One region of the Marinobacter sp. NFXS9 genome, then DNA from elsewhere that is predicted to be linked to it. Evidence: predicted binding sites of a transcription regulator. Region 1 holds the regulator's gene; the other holds the start of a gene.
What was found. Region 1 encodes FliA, which starts transcription of late flagellar genes. Its sites were predicted from a motif close to CTAAAGTTTNNNNNNNNNNNGCCGNTAA; they were not measured.
Positions count from the first base shown of each region.

Region 1 (6,121 bases):
CCGAATCCCGGGAACTGGGCTGGGACGACGTGTCCACCGTGGATATCGTCGGCCTGGAAGTGGGCTACCGCCTGATCCCCATGGTGGACAAATCCCAGGGCGGCCAGCTGCTGACCCGGATCAAGGGTGTGCGCAAGAAGCTGTCCCAGGATCTGGGCTTCCTGATGCCGTCCGTCCATATCCGCGACAACCTGGACCTGATGCCCAACGTTTATCGCATCACCCTGATGGGCGTGACCATTGCCGAAGCCGAGATTCACCCGGACCGGGAACTGGCGATCGACCCGGGCCAGGTTTTCGGCAAGATTGAAGGCATTGAGGGCAAGGATCCGGCGTTTGGTCTGGATGCCAGCTGGATCGAACCGGACAAGAAAGATCAGGCCCAGACCCTGGGCTACACCGTGGTGGATGCCAGCACCGTGGTGGCGACCCATCTCAACCAGATCCTGCAGAAGCACGCCCATGAGCTGATCGGCCACGAGGAAGTCCAGAAGTGGCTGGAACAGTTGGAGAAGATGTCGCCCAAGCTGGCGGAAGAGCTGGTACCCAACACGATTTCCATCAGTCTGCTGCTGAAAGTCCTGCAGAGTCTGCTGAAAGAAGAGGTGCCGATCCGGGATATGCGGTCGATTGCCGAAGCGGTCGTCAATGTACAGCCGAAGACCCAGGACGCCCGGATCCTGACAACAGCAGCCCGCCAGTCCCTGCGTCGAATGATTGTCCAAAGCATCTGCGGCAACGAATCCGAGATCCCGGTCATCACCCTGGATCCAGAGTTGGAACAGATGTTGCTGAAGTCCATGCAACAGAGTCAACAATCCGGCGGTCAGGACGATATCGGTCTGGTGCTGGAGCCCAACATGGTGGAACGGCTCCAGCGCTCCCTGCAGGACGCGGCCCAACGTCAGGAAATGATGGGCAAGCCCGCCATCCTGCTGGTTTCGGCGCCACTGCGGCATGTCATGGCGCGCTTTGTGAGTTACGGGGTCGAACGCCTGCACGTCCTGTCTTACCAGGAAGTGCCGGACAATAAGCAGATTACGATTGTCGCGTCGGTGGGCCAGCAGTGAGGCTCGCCCAGCAACAGCAAGGCGTCGCGGGTCGCGGCGCCACCGGAGGTAGGTCATCATGAAGGTTAAACGGTTTTTTGCTCCAACCATGGCGGAAGCCCTGAAGATGGTTCGCCTGGAGATGGGAGAGGATGCCGTCATCCTGTCGAACCGGCGCGTGGATGGGGGCGTCGAAATTGTGACGGCTCTCGACTATGACGAAAATCTGGCGCGTCAGCGTCTGGGTACCGCCGCGGTGGAAGCGACCAATGGCGCCCGGCTGGCCGAAATGCAGGCGGAACAACATCGCCGCCTGGAGGAAGAACTCGGCCGCTCGCGGGACCGTATCCGGGAGATTCGTGAAAAGCGCCAACCCCGTGAGCAGGACATTCTGGATTTCACCACGCCGGAACCGGCGGCTGCCGAACCCGCTCAGGACGCCACCCATGCGGCCCTCGAAGCCATGCGGGCGGAAATCCATTCACTGCGTGATATGGTCAACGAGCGTCGTTCTCCGGCCGCTGCAAATGGCCCGGCAAACGACCCGGTGGACGCGAGTCAGCAGCGCCTGATGGAGCGACTGGAAGAGTACGGGCTTTCCCACACGCTGGCCTCCACGCTGTCTCGTAACGCTGCTGGTGTTCGACTGGAAGAGGGCTGGAAGCGGGCATTGCGCACGCTGGCGGCCGGCCTGCGCACCCAGCAGCAGGAGCTGGTCGAGCAGGGTGGTCTGGTTGCGTTGGTGGGCCCCACTGGCTCTGGCAAGACCACCACCATCGGCAAGATGGCGGCGCGTTATGTCCTGGAGCACGGCGCCGATTCCCTGGCGCTGGTCACCACCGACCGCTATCGGATCGCGGCACATGAGCATCTGTTTGTATTCGGTCGCATCCTGAACGTGCCGGTGAGGGTGGTGGATGAGAGTCATTCCCTGGACCAGATTCTCGATGACCTGTCCGATAAACGCCTGGTTCTGATCGACACGGCGGGCCTGACCCATTCCGATCGCGGCCACCAGGAACAGCTTGAGGAGCTGGCTGCAAGCCGGCATCCGGTCAAGCCTTACCTGGTGCTGGCAGCCACCAGCCAGCCTCGCATTATGAAATCCACGTGGCATTGCTATAAGATGGCGTATCCGGCCGGGTGTATCATGACCAAACTGGATGAGGCCCTGACACTCGGCGAGGTGCTAGGCTTTGCCATGGAAACAGGTCTTCGGGTGGCGTATTACACCGATGGGCAGCGCATCCCCGAGGACATTCATCCGGCACAGGCGGCTCCACTGGTCAGACTGGGTGTGGAGCGTCTGAAGCAGGTTCGGGAAACCGCCGTGGTTGCAGCCGGCGCCTGAGGTCCGGGAGTCCGCCGGAACAGCCGCAGGGCGTTCATGGGCTCCACTGTCGAGCCGGTCATCAACCGGCCATCCTTATCAAGAGTTGTCGTGAGAGACTGTATCCGGCATGAGTAGAGTTAACCCGGTCCAGGTGATCGCCGTCTCAGGTGGCAAGGGCGGCGTTGGCAAGAGCAACGTTTCGGTCAACCTGGCTATTGCACTGGCACAGATGGGGCGTCGGGTGGTGGTTCTGGATGCCGATCTGGGGCTGGCCAACATCGACGTCCTGCTGGGTATCACCGCGAACCACAATCTCAATGATGTGCTGAACGGCGAGTGCGACCTGCGCGATGTACTGGTCGACGGCCCGGGCGGCATCAAGATCGTTCCCGCCTCGTCCGGCACCCAGCGGATGACCCAGCTGACGCCAATGGAGCACGCTGGCCTGATCAACGCCTTCAGCGAACTGGGCGACCAGATCGACGTGTTGATCGTTGACACCGCTGCCGGTATTTCCGAATCGGTGGTCAGCTTCCTGCGGGCGTCTCAGGAATTGCTGCTGGTGGTCTGCGACGAGCCCACTTCCATTACCGATGCCTACGCACTGATCAAGCTCATGAACCGGGACTACGGGGTGAACCGTTTTCGCATCCTTGCCAACCAGGTTCGCAACGAGCAGGAAGGCAAGCATCTGTTTGGGAAACTGACCCGGGTTACCGAGCGATTTCTGGATGTTGCGCTACAATATGTGGGCATCGTCCCTTACGACGAAGCCGTCAAAAAAGCGGTACAACGGCAGCGTGCGGTGCTTGACGCTTATCCACGCGCCAAGGCCTCGCTGGCGATCAAGGCGCTGGCCCAGCAGGTGGACAACTGGCCGCTCCCGTCTTCTCCACGGGGGCATCTCGAATTTTTCGTTGAGCGCCTGGTGGACGCCTGATGGAGTACCCTGACCGACAGGTGGCGTGGTATGACGGTCGATTGAAACACACGGGTAATCCGGATTGATGACGTTGGCAAAAGGCCTGGGAATCTACCAACAGACGAGCTCGCGCAAATCGGCCCATCAACTGGTCGAGGACCATGCGCCGCTGGTGAAAAAGATCGCGTTGCACGTACTGGCGCGATTGCCCGCCTCTGTCCAGCTTGAAGACCTGATGCAGGCCGGCATGATCGGCCTTCTCGAGGCAGCCCAGAAATACGATGCCGGCAAGGGCGCTTCCTTTGAAACCTATGCGGGTATCCGCATTCGCGGTGCCATTGTCGACGAGATTCGCAAGGGCGACTGGGTGCCGCGTTCCGTCCACCGCAATTCCCGTCGCATCGCCCAGGCGATCAAGGCCGTCGAAGACCGGACCGGGCGCGAGGCTCAGGATCACGAAGTCGCCGACGAGCTGGACATGACCCTGCCGGAGTACCATGCCTGCCTGGCCGATTCCAACAGCGGCCGTCTTTTTAGCCTGGATGAGCTAAATGAATCGGGAGAGCTGCCGATAGACAATGAAGAGGCTGTGCCCGATCGTCCGTTTGAGGAGCTGTCGGCGGCCGGATTCCAGCGCAGTCTGGCCGAAGCGATCGCGGCGCTGCCGGAGCGGGAAAAGCTGGTGTTGAGTCTGTATTACCAGGAAGAGCTGAACCTGAAAGAAATCGGCGCCGTCATCGGTGTCAGTGAAAGTCGGGTCAGCCAGATTCACAGTCAGGCGGCATTGCGCCTGAAATCACGCCTGACGGATTGGCAGGAAGTCCGTTAGCCACGCCGTTCAAAGCCGGTTCGCAAAACGCCGGTTGAGCAGGGCAGAATGGGCGGACGCGCGACATCAGGCGCGACAAGCAAATAGTTGACATCGAATTCCGGGAGCTTGTGGTCAGCGTTGATGCCCAGGCTTTGATCCCGGAACTGTAGTTTTTGGTAACGGACGCTTTACAGCGGGCGTTGACGCGACAGAATAGGCGGTGCTTTCAGTGGCGCCGGCATCGTGTGGATTGCCGGACACTGAACTGGACGCTGGATTGGTATTCCGGGCTGTAATGATTGGAGGTCCCTTTGGACAAAAACATGAAAATTCTGATCGTGGATGACTTCTCCACGATGCGACGGATCATCAAGAATCTGCTTCGCGACCTCGGTTTCACCAATACTGACGAGGCGGATGACGGCAACACCGCGCTGCCCATGCTCAAGAGTGGCAAATACGATTTTCTGGTCACCGACTGGAACATGCCGGGCATGTCCGGATTTGAACTGCTGCAGGCCGTTCGCGCGGACGAGAACCTCAAGAATCTGCCGATCCTGATGGTGACGGCGGAAGCCAAACGTGACCAGATCGTGGCGGCGGCTCAGGCCGGCGTTAACGGTTACGTCGTGAAGCCGTTTACGGCGGCTGTCCTGAAGGAAAAGATCGAGAAGATTTTCGAACGCATCCAGTCCTGAGTATCAGAGCGCCAATCATGGGCACAAAAAAAGACAAGGCCGGCTCCCTCGATCCCGATGTCGTTGAGAAGCTGCAGCACCAGGCGGAAGAACTGAAGCAACAGGTGGACGCCGGCGATTACGCCGCGGCGATGCGCCTGATTAATGAACTGAATGATGTCCGGGACCAGAGCCTTTACCGTGAGGTTGGCCGGTTGACCCGCAGCCTTCACGAGGCCATTCGCAACTTCAGTATCGATCCGCAGAACCCGGAGCAGCAGGAAGCCCTGTCCAAGATCACGGACGCTTCCGACCGGTTGGCGTACGTGGTGGACATGACCAGTCAGGCAGCCAACCGCACCATGGACATCGTGGAAGAGGCGATGCCCAAGGCCAACAGCCTGCGGGAGCAGGCCGTTGCGCTGCGAGCCGACTGGCACAAGCTGCGCCGCCGGGAAATCGGCGCCGGCGAATTCCGTGAGCTGTACAACCGGATCGACAACTTCTTCGAACAAACGGCCAGCGATGCGGAAGCCCTTTACGGCAACCTGTCCGAGATCCTGCTGGCGCAGGACTTCCAGGACCTGACCGGTCAGGTCATCCAGAAGGTCACGGCGCTGGTCAAGGAAGTGGAAGAACACCTGCTCAGCCTGGTGGTCATGGCCAGCCATGTCGATGAAATCACCGGCACTGTCCATGATATCGGCGAAACAACGACAACAATCGAAAAAGGCGAAGGCCCTCAAATGAACGCCAAAGAGCGTGAGGATGTCGTATCCGGCCAGGATGATGTCGATGACCTCCTGTCCAGCCTTGGTTTTTGAGTGAGGACACTGCATGGCGCTTGATGCTGACGAAGAAATTCTCCAGGACTTCCTGGTAGAGGCTGGTGAAATACTCGAAAAGCTGTCCGAACAGCTGGTGGATCTGGAGCAGAATCCGGATAACGGGGATCTGCTAAACGCGATCTTCCGTGGGTTCCACACCGTCAAGGGGGGTGCCGGCTTCCTGCAGCTTGAAGCGCTGGTCAATTGTTGTCATTCGGCGGAAAACGTCTTCGACACCCTGCGTAACCACAAGCGCCGGGTCGACTCCGATCTCATGGACGTGGTCCTCGAAGCCCTGGACAACGTCAACGCCATGTTTGACCAGGTACGCAACCGGGAGGAACCGACACCGGCCGATCCGGCATTGATCGAGGCGCTGGATGCCCTGGCGCTGCCCGAAGGTGAGGCCCCCGCCGCACCTGAGCCGGAGGCAGCCCCCCAGCCTGAACCGGCGGCTGAAGCCGGCGGCCATGCGGACCAGGGCGATATCACCGACGAAGAA
Region 1 covers NZ_JAGDDW010000002.1:303,232-309,352, forward strand. Annotated here, with positions in the region: gene flhA (flagellar biosynthesis protein FlhA) at 1-1,070, shown strand, start outside; gene flhF (flagellar biosynthesis GTPase FlhF) at 1,129-2,400, shown strand; gene J3364_RS05010 (MinD/ParA family protein) at 2,510-3,322, shown strand; gene J3364_RS05015 (RNA polymerase sigma factor FliA) at 3,390-4,133, shown strand; gene cheY (chemotaxis response regulator CheY) at 4,427-4,813, shown strand; gene J3364_RS05025 (protein phosphatase CheZ) at 4,831-5,616, shown strand; gene J3364_RS05030 (chemotaxis protein CheA) at 5,630-6,121, shown strand, end outside.

Region 2 (6,121 bases), on a different contig from region 1:
CCTGCTGCTGATGAAGAAAGAGCAGGAAGTGGCCCGCCTGCAGGCGGAGATCAACGAAGAGGTCAACACCAAGGTCCAGAAGCACCAGCGGGAGTTCTTCCTGCGCGAACAGCTGAAAGTCATCCAGCGCGAGCTGGGCATGGCCAAGGACGACAAAACCGCCGATGTGGAAAACTTCCAGACCCGCATGGACAAACTGGATCCGCCGGAGCACGTCCAGCAACGCTTCAAGGACGAGCTGCAGAAGCTGTCGGTGTTGGAACAGGGCTCGCCGGAATACGGCGTGACCCGTAACTACCTGGACTGGCTGACGCAGGTGCCCTGGGGCCAGCATTCCGAGGATCACTTCGACCTGAAACAGGCCCGCGAGACGCTGGACCGGGACCATGACGGTCTGGAAGACGTGAAGGACCGCATCATCGAATTCCTGGCCGAAGGCGCCTATCGGCAGGAGGTTTCCGGCTCGATCATCCTGCTCGTCGGCCCGCCCGGTGTAGGCAAGACCTCAATCGGTCGCTCAGTCGCCGATGCGCTGGGACGCCAGTTCTACCGTTTCAGTCTGGGCGGCATGCGGGATGAGGCCGAGATCAAGGGCCACCGCCGCACCTATATCGGCGCCATGCCCGGCAAGCTGGTGCAGGCCTTGAAAGACAGCGGCGTCGACAATCCGGTGATCATGCTGGATGAAATCGACAAAATCGGTGCGTCCTTCCAGGGGGATCCGGCATCGGCCCTGCTGGAAACCCTGGACCCGGAACAGAACAAGGATTTCCTCGATCATTACCTGGACGTGCGGATGGACCTGTCCAAGGCGCTGTTCATCTGCACCGCCAACCAGCTGGACACCATCCCGCGGCCGCTGCTGGACCGGATGGACGTCATCCGCCTGTCCGGCTACATCGCCGAGGAAAAGCTGCTGATCGCCAAGCACCACTTGCTGCCCCGCCTGCTCAAGCGGTCGGGCCTGCTCAAGAAGCAGCTCAACATCACCGATGCGGCTATCCGCCAGGTCATCGAGGGCTATGCCCGGGAGGCCGGCGTGCGCAATCTGGAGAAGCAGCTGCACAAGATTGTCCGTAAAGGCATCGTCAAACTGCTGGAAGAGCCCGATACGCCCGTGAAAGTGGGCGTCAGCGACCTGCCGGGTTACCTCGGCCAGCCCTATTTCAAGAAGGAGAAATCCCTCAAGGGCACGGGCGTGGTCACCGGTCTGGCGTGGACCGCAATGGGCGGTGCCACCCTGAGTATCGAAGCCTCGCGCATCCATTCCAGCCAGCGGGGTTTCAAGCTGACCGGACAACTGGGCGATGTCATGCGCGAATCGGCGGAGATTGCCTACAGCTATGTGTCGTCCAACCTGAAACGCTACAAGGGTGATCCCGCGTTCTTTGACAAGTCGTTCGTCCACCTGCACGTGCCAGAGGGCGCCACGCCGAAAGACGGGCCCAGCGCCGGCGTAACGATGGCCACAGCCCTGCTGTCGATCGCCCGCAAGGAGGCCCCGCAGGCCGGCATCGCCATGACCGGGGAACTGACATTGACCGGGCAGGTCCTACCGGTTGGCGGTATTCGCGAGAAGGTCATTGCAGCCCGTCGGCAGAAGATCAACACGCTGATCCTGCCAGAAGGGAACCGGGGCGATTATGAGGAGTTGCCCGGGTACCTGCAGGAAGGTCTGGATGTCCATTTTGCGAAGCATTATGCCGATGTGTACACGGTTTGTTTTGGCAACAAACCCCGGCGTGGAGCGAGCGTGCACTGACGAAGCGCATCGACCCGAAAGCCACAATTGACGCGGCTTACAGCATAACGGATTGCCCGTACGCGCAATCCACTATGGTTCAAAACGGGGTCGATACTTACACTTTTAACCATTGGATTTCATCGCATTCGCGTCGAATCCCTGTCATCTGAGAAGAGCCCATTAGGCGTCCAATTTGGACGCCTTTTTTTTGCTCCAAAAAAAGGGCACCGCTCAGGATGCCCTCCCTTTGTCGCGCCGGTTTACCGCCGACCGATAAACCGGGCCACCAGATCCCGCAGGCCATCGGAGAAACGCATCAGCTCCTCGCTGACCTTGTCGGCGGTTTCCGCGCGATCAGTGCTGCTGTCCGCCAGCTCTGCGATATTGACCACCTGCCGATTGATCTCCTCGGACACCTGGCTCTGTTGTTCGACGGCAGCCGACATCTGCAGGAAGCGATCGGTAATCCGGCTGATCGCGTCGACAATTTCATTCAGGGCCCGTTCGGATTCGCGCACCTTGTCCAGGCCGGAGCCGGCCACGACCTCACCATCTCGCGCGGTGCTCACGGCGGTATCAACCTGGTGGCGGAAATCCTCGATCACACTGTGAATCTGCGACGTGCTTTCCCGGGTGCGGGCCGCCAGCGAGCGCACCTCATCCGCGACCACCGCAAAACCGCGCCCCTGCTCACCGGCCCGGGCCGCCTCGATCGCGGCATTCAAGGCCAGCAGATTGGTCTGTTCCGCGATGTCGGAGATCAGCTTGGCCGCCTGGCCAATGCTCTCTGTGGACTGCCCCAGCGTTTCCACCGCATTGCCGACTTCGTGGACCCGCTCAACCAGTACCTCAATTGCTTTCAGGGCCTGGCGCGACAGGTCCATACCCTGGGAGGCATGTTCGTTGGCCGCCTCCGCTTCCTTCGCATTGCGACCGACGTTCTCCGCCACTTCCTGAATCGACGCGGTCATCTCGTTGATCGCCGATGCGGTCTGGTCGGTCTCCGCCCGCTGCTTGGCAATGTAGCCGGCGCCTTCATTGATGGCCTTGTGACTGGTCGAGGCGTGACTTGCCAGGATTCCGGCCTGATCCTCAATCCGCGCCAGCGCCGTGCGCAGGCGCGCTTCTTCGCTGATCAGCAACATGGCCAACTCACCGAAGCGGCCACGCTGGCCCGTGTAGGTCATGGCAATGAGCGGATCGGCAAACGCGTCCTTACGCAGGTCCACGAGGCCGCTGATTCGATGCTCGATCAACCCTCTCAGCGAGAACCCGGCCACCAGGTGGGACAGCACAATGATGACGGTCGCAACGGCCGGCGATGCCCACTGCACCGCAATCACGCTGGCCACCAGCGAGCTCAGCACCGGCAGGCTGACCATAACGCTGTTACGCATGTTGCCGCGTTTGACCAGTCCGGCGCCGGTCTTGCCGGCGTTGAGCCTCCGGTAGAGTTCTTCCGCCCGGCGTTTCTGGTCTTCGCTCGGCGCGGTCCGCACGGACTCGTAGCCCACGATCTGGCCACCTTCACGAACCGGCGTGACGTAAGCGCTGACCCAGTAGTGGTCGCCGTTCTTGCATCGGTTCTTCACAACACCCATCCAGGCCTTGCCAGCCTTGAGCGTGTCCCACATGTGCTTGAACACCGACTGCGGCATATCCGGATGCCGGATAATGTTGTGGGCCTGCCCCACAAGCTCATCACGGGAGAAACCGCTGATAGTCACGAATTCGTCGTTGCAGTAAGTGATCACCCCCTTGAGATTGGTGGTGGTGATCAGGCGGCCGTCCTCCGCCATTCGAACTTCGCGCTGGGTAACGGGAAGGTTACGTCTCATAGACTGTTTCAATCCTTGTTGTTTGCCACTCGACACGCTTCCTTCGGTGCCTCTGTAGCAACTATAGACCCTAATATGGAATATCCAGGCTTCCGGGGCACGCGCATAAAATCACGACACCTGTCCAGCCATTCCTGATCCAGGTCAAGAAACGCCGTAACCGTATGTAACGATTACAAAACAGCACAGGCAGGGACCAACGGGATACAAGCATTCCCGGCCGCAGGTATCGGCCAGGTGCGCTGAAAATTTAGGGAGGGAAATGCATAAAAATGTGAAAGATGACCGACTTCAGCCCGCAGATTGCTTCTTACGACCCTTCCAGCCATCTTCACGATTGATCGGCCCAACATCCAGGACCGGCGAAGCGTCAATACTGTCGGCATCCATCATACTGGCGACGCGCTGCAGGGAGGCGACAATCATGCTCTGCTCCCATTCGTGCAGGCTCTGGAATTTCTGGATGAAGTCTTCCTGAAGCGGCTGAGGCGCTTGGGCGAGCAATTCGGCGCCGTCTTCCGTCAGGTGCGCATGGACCTTGCGCTTGTCCGTAGTGCTGCGCACCCGGTAGACCAGCTTGCGGTGTTCCAGCCGATCCAGGATGGTGGTCACGGTCGCCTGACTCAGGCTGACCTTGTCGGCGATGGTGCCAATGGTCACCTGCCCAAGGTCGCGGATGGTCCGCATGATCAGCAACTGCGGCGCCGTCAGGCCAGCATGCTTACTGAGGCGTTTCGAGTGAAGATCGGTGGCCCGGATCACCCGACGAAGAGCGACAAGCACCTGCTCATAGTTATTCATGACTGTATCCCACGCTACCGGCTCGGCGAGCTCGCGATTATAGTGCGCTATCTTTTTTGAGTACAAAACTTTGCTGTCAGACATCACTACAAATAGCTTGTTGGACGCCGGCTGTGCAGACGGATACGGAAATCGTTTGACGCCTTCCCGGGGTGGACGGACATTACGGACTGCCCGAGGCCCCCTGTGGCGGTCTACACTGTCCTGAAGTTGTCCGCATTGCGGACGCGGCGCACAGGATTTAACAGGACCAATATTTATAACTCTAACTATTCATTCGTTTAAAGTCTAATCAGTCTTGCGCAGCACCCTTTGCCCGAGTCGCGCCACTGAGGCACTATGCTGTGGCCTGGGTCCGGGTGTGTCTCCTGGTTCGACAGAGAGAGCCCGTGCAAAACTTTATGCTTCAAAACAAACACAGGACGGTCATGACGACGCTGATTTCCCGCTTTTCTGCCCTGCGCGCCTCCCGCGCATTCCACTGGCTGGCCCCCGCCCTGACCGGGTTGTGGCTGACGATGGCTGCGGCCTCAATACACGCCCAGGACATGGAGACGCCGGATACCGATACGACCGCCGCGGCCCAGACCGGCGAGCCGACGAAGGTCACGGCAGATGACGTCGAAGAGCGCATCGACCACCTGAAAGAACCAATGTACAACCCCTTCATCGAGCGCTACCTGCTGGATCAGGTGAAAGACCTGCGGACCGAAATCCAGAGCACTCGCGCCGAGCTGATCGAAAAAGTGGTGGACAAGGAACTGACCGTCGCCGACAAAACCATGTCCTACGCCACCGACACGGTGACCTACTTCTTCTACCTGATCGCCGGGGCCACCTCTATTCTCGTCGTTATCGGCTGGAATTCCATCCGGGATATGCGCAACCAGCTGGCCAGCGTGGCGGAGAAACGTGTGAATGAACTGGTGGTGGAATACGAGAAGCGGCTCAAGTTCATCGAGGAACAGCTGCAGCAGAAATCCGACATCATCAACCGCAACCAGGAAGAGATCGAACGCACCAACGAAGTGCACTCCCTCTGGCTCAAGGCCAGCCAGGAAACCTCGCAGCAGAACAAGATCGCCGTCTATGACCAGATCCTCGACCTGCGACCGGACGATGTGGAGGCGCTCAGCTATAAAGCCGACGCCGTGCTGGAACTGAACGAGCCGCTGTGGGCGATCAGCCTCTGCCTGCGCGCCCTGAAGCTGGCGCCGGACAACGGCCACCCCCACTATCAGCTGGCCTGCGCCTACGCTGAGATTGGCCGCTGGGAAGACGCCATCAAGAGCCTGGGCAGCGCCATCGAGATTTCCGAAGCCTACCGGGACGACGCGTCGGTGGACCCCAGCTTCGCCCGGCTCAAGGATTTCGAACAGTTCAAGCAGCTGATCAACCCGGAAGAGATCGAGGATCCCGACGCAACGCCCCCCTCCGCCTGATACTGGCACGATCCCTGCCTGTTTAACGCACATCGCGCCCCGGACCCGACCGATGAATTCATCATCATTCACCGGGGCGCTTTCTTGACAACGTTCAACGTGTGGTGTTTGTTAGTCTCATCGCTACGCGCGCAGAGGCTCGGCGTGGCTGTAAAAACACCAAAAATGTTCTCAGTGATCTTTAAGGCAGGACAAACCAAAATGAAAACCAAACTGAACAAGCTTGTAGTCGGGGTAGGCGCTTCGCTGGCAGTGATGGCCGCAGGGACCGCGAATGCGGACATCAAGATCGGTAT
Region 2 covers NZ_JAGDDW010000005.1:240,911-247,031, forward strand. Annotated here, with positions in the region: gene lon (endopeptidase La) at 1-1,762, shown strand, start outside; gene J3364_RS10385 (methyl-accepting chemotaxis protein) at 2,005-3,582, opposite strand; gene J3364_RS10390 (MarR family winged helix-turn-helix transcriptional regulator) at 3,874-4,383, opposite strand; gene J3364_RS10395 (TPR end-of-group domain-containing protein) at 4,932-5,825, shown strand; gene J3364_RS10400 (branched-chain amino acid ABC transporter substrate-binding protein) at 6,027-6,121, shown strand, end outside.
Region 2: J3364_RS10385 (methyl-accepting chemotaxis protein) is a predicted target of FliA. The motif match lies at 3,809-3,836, and genes of this name have one in related genera.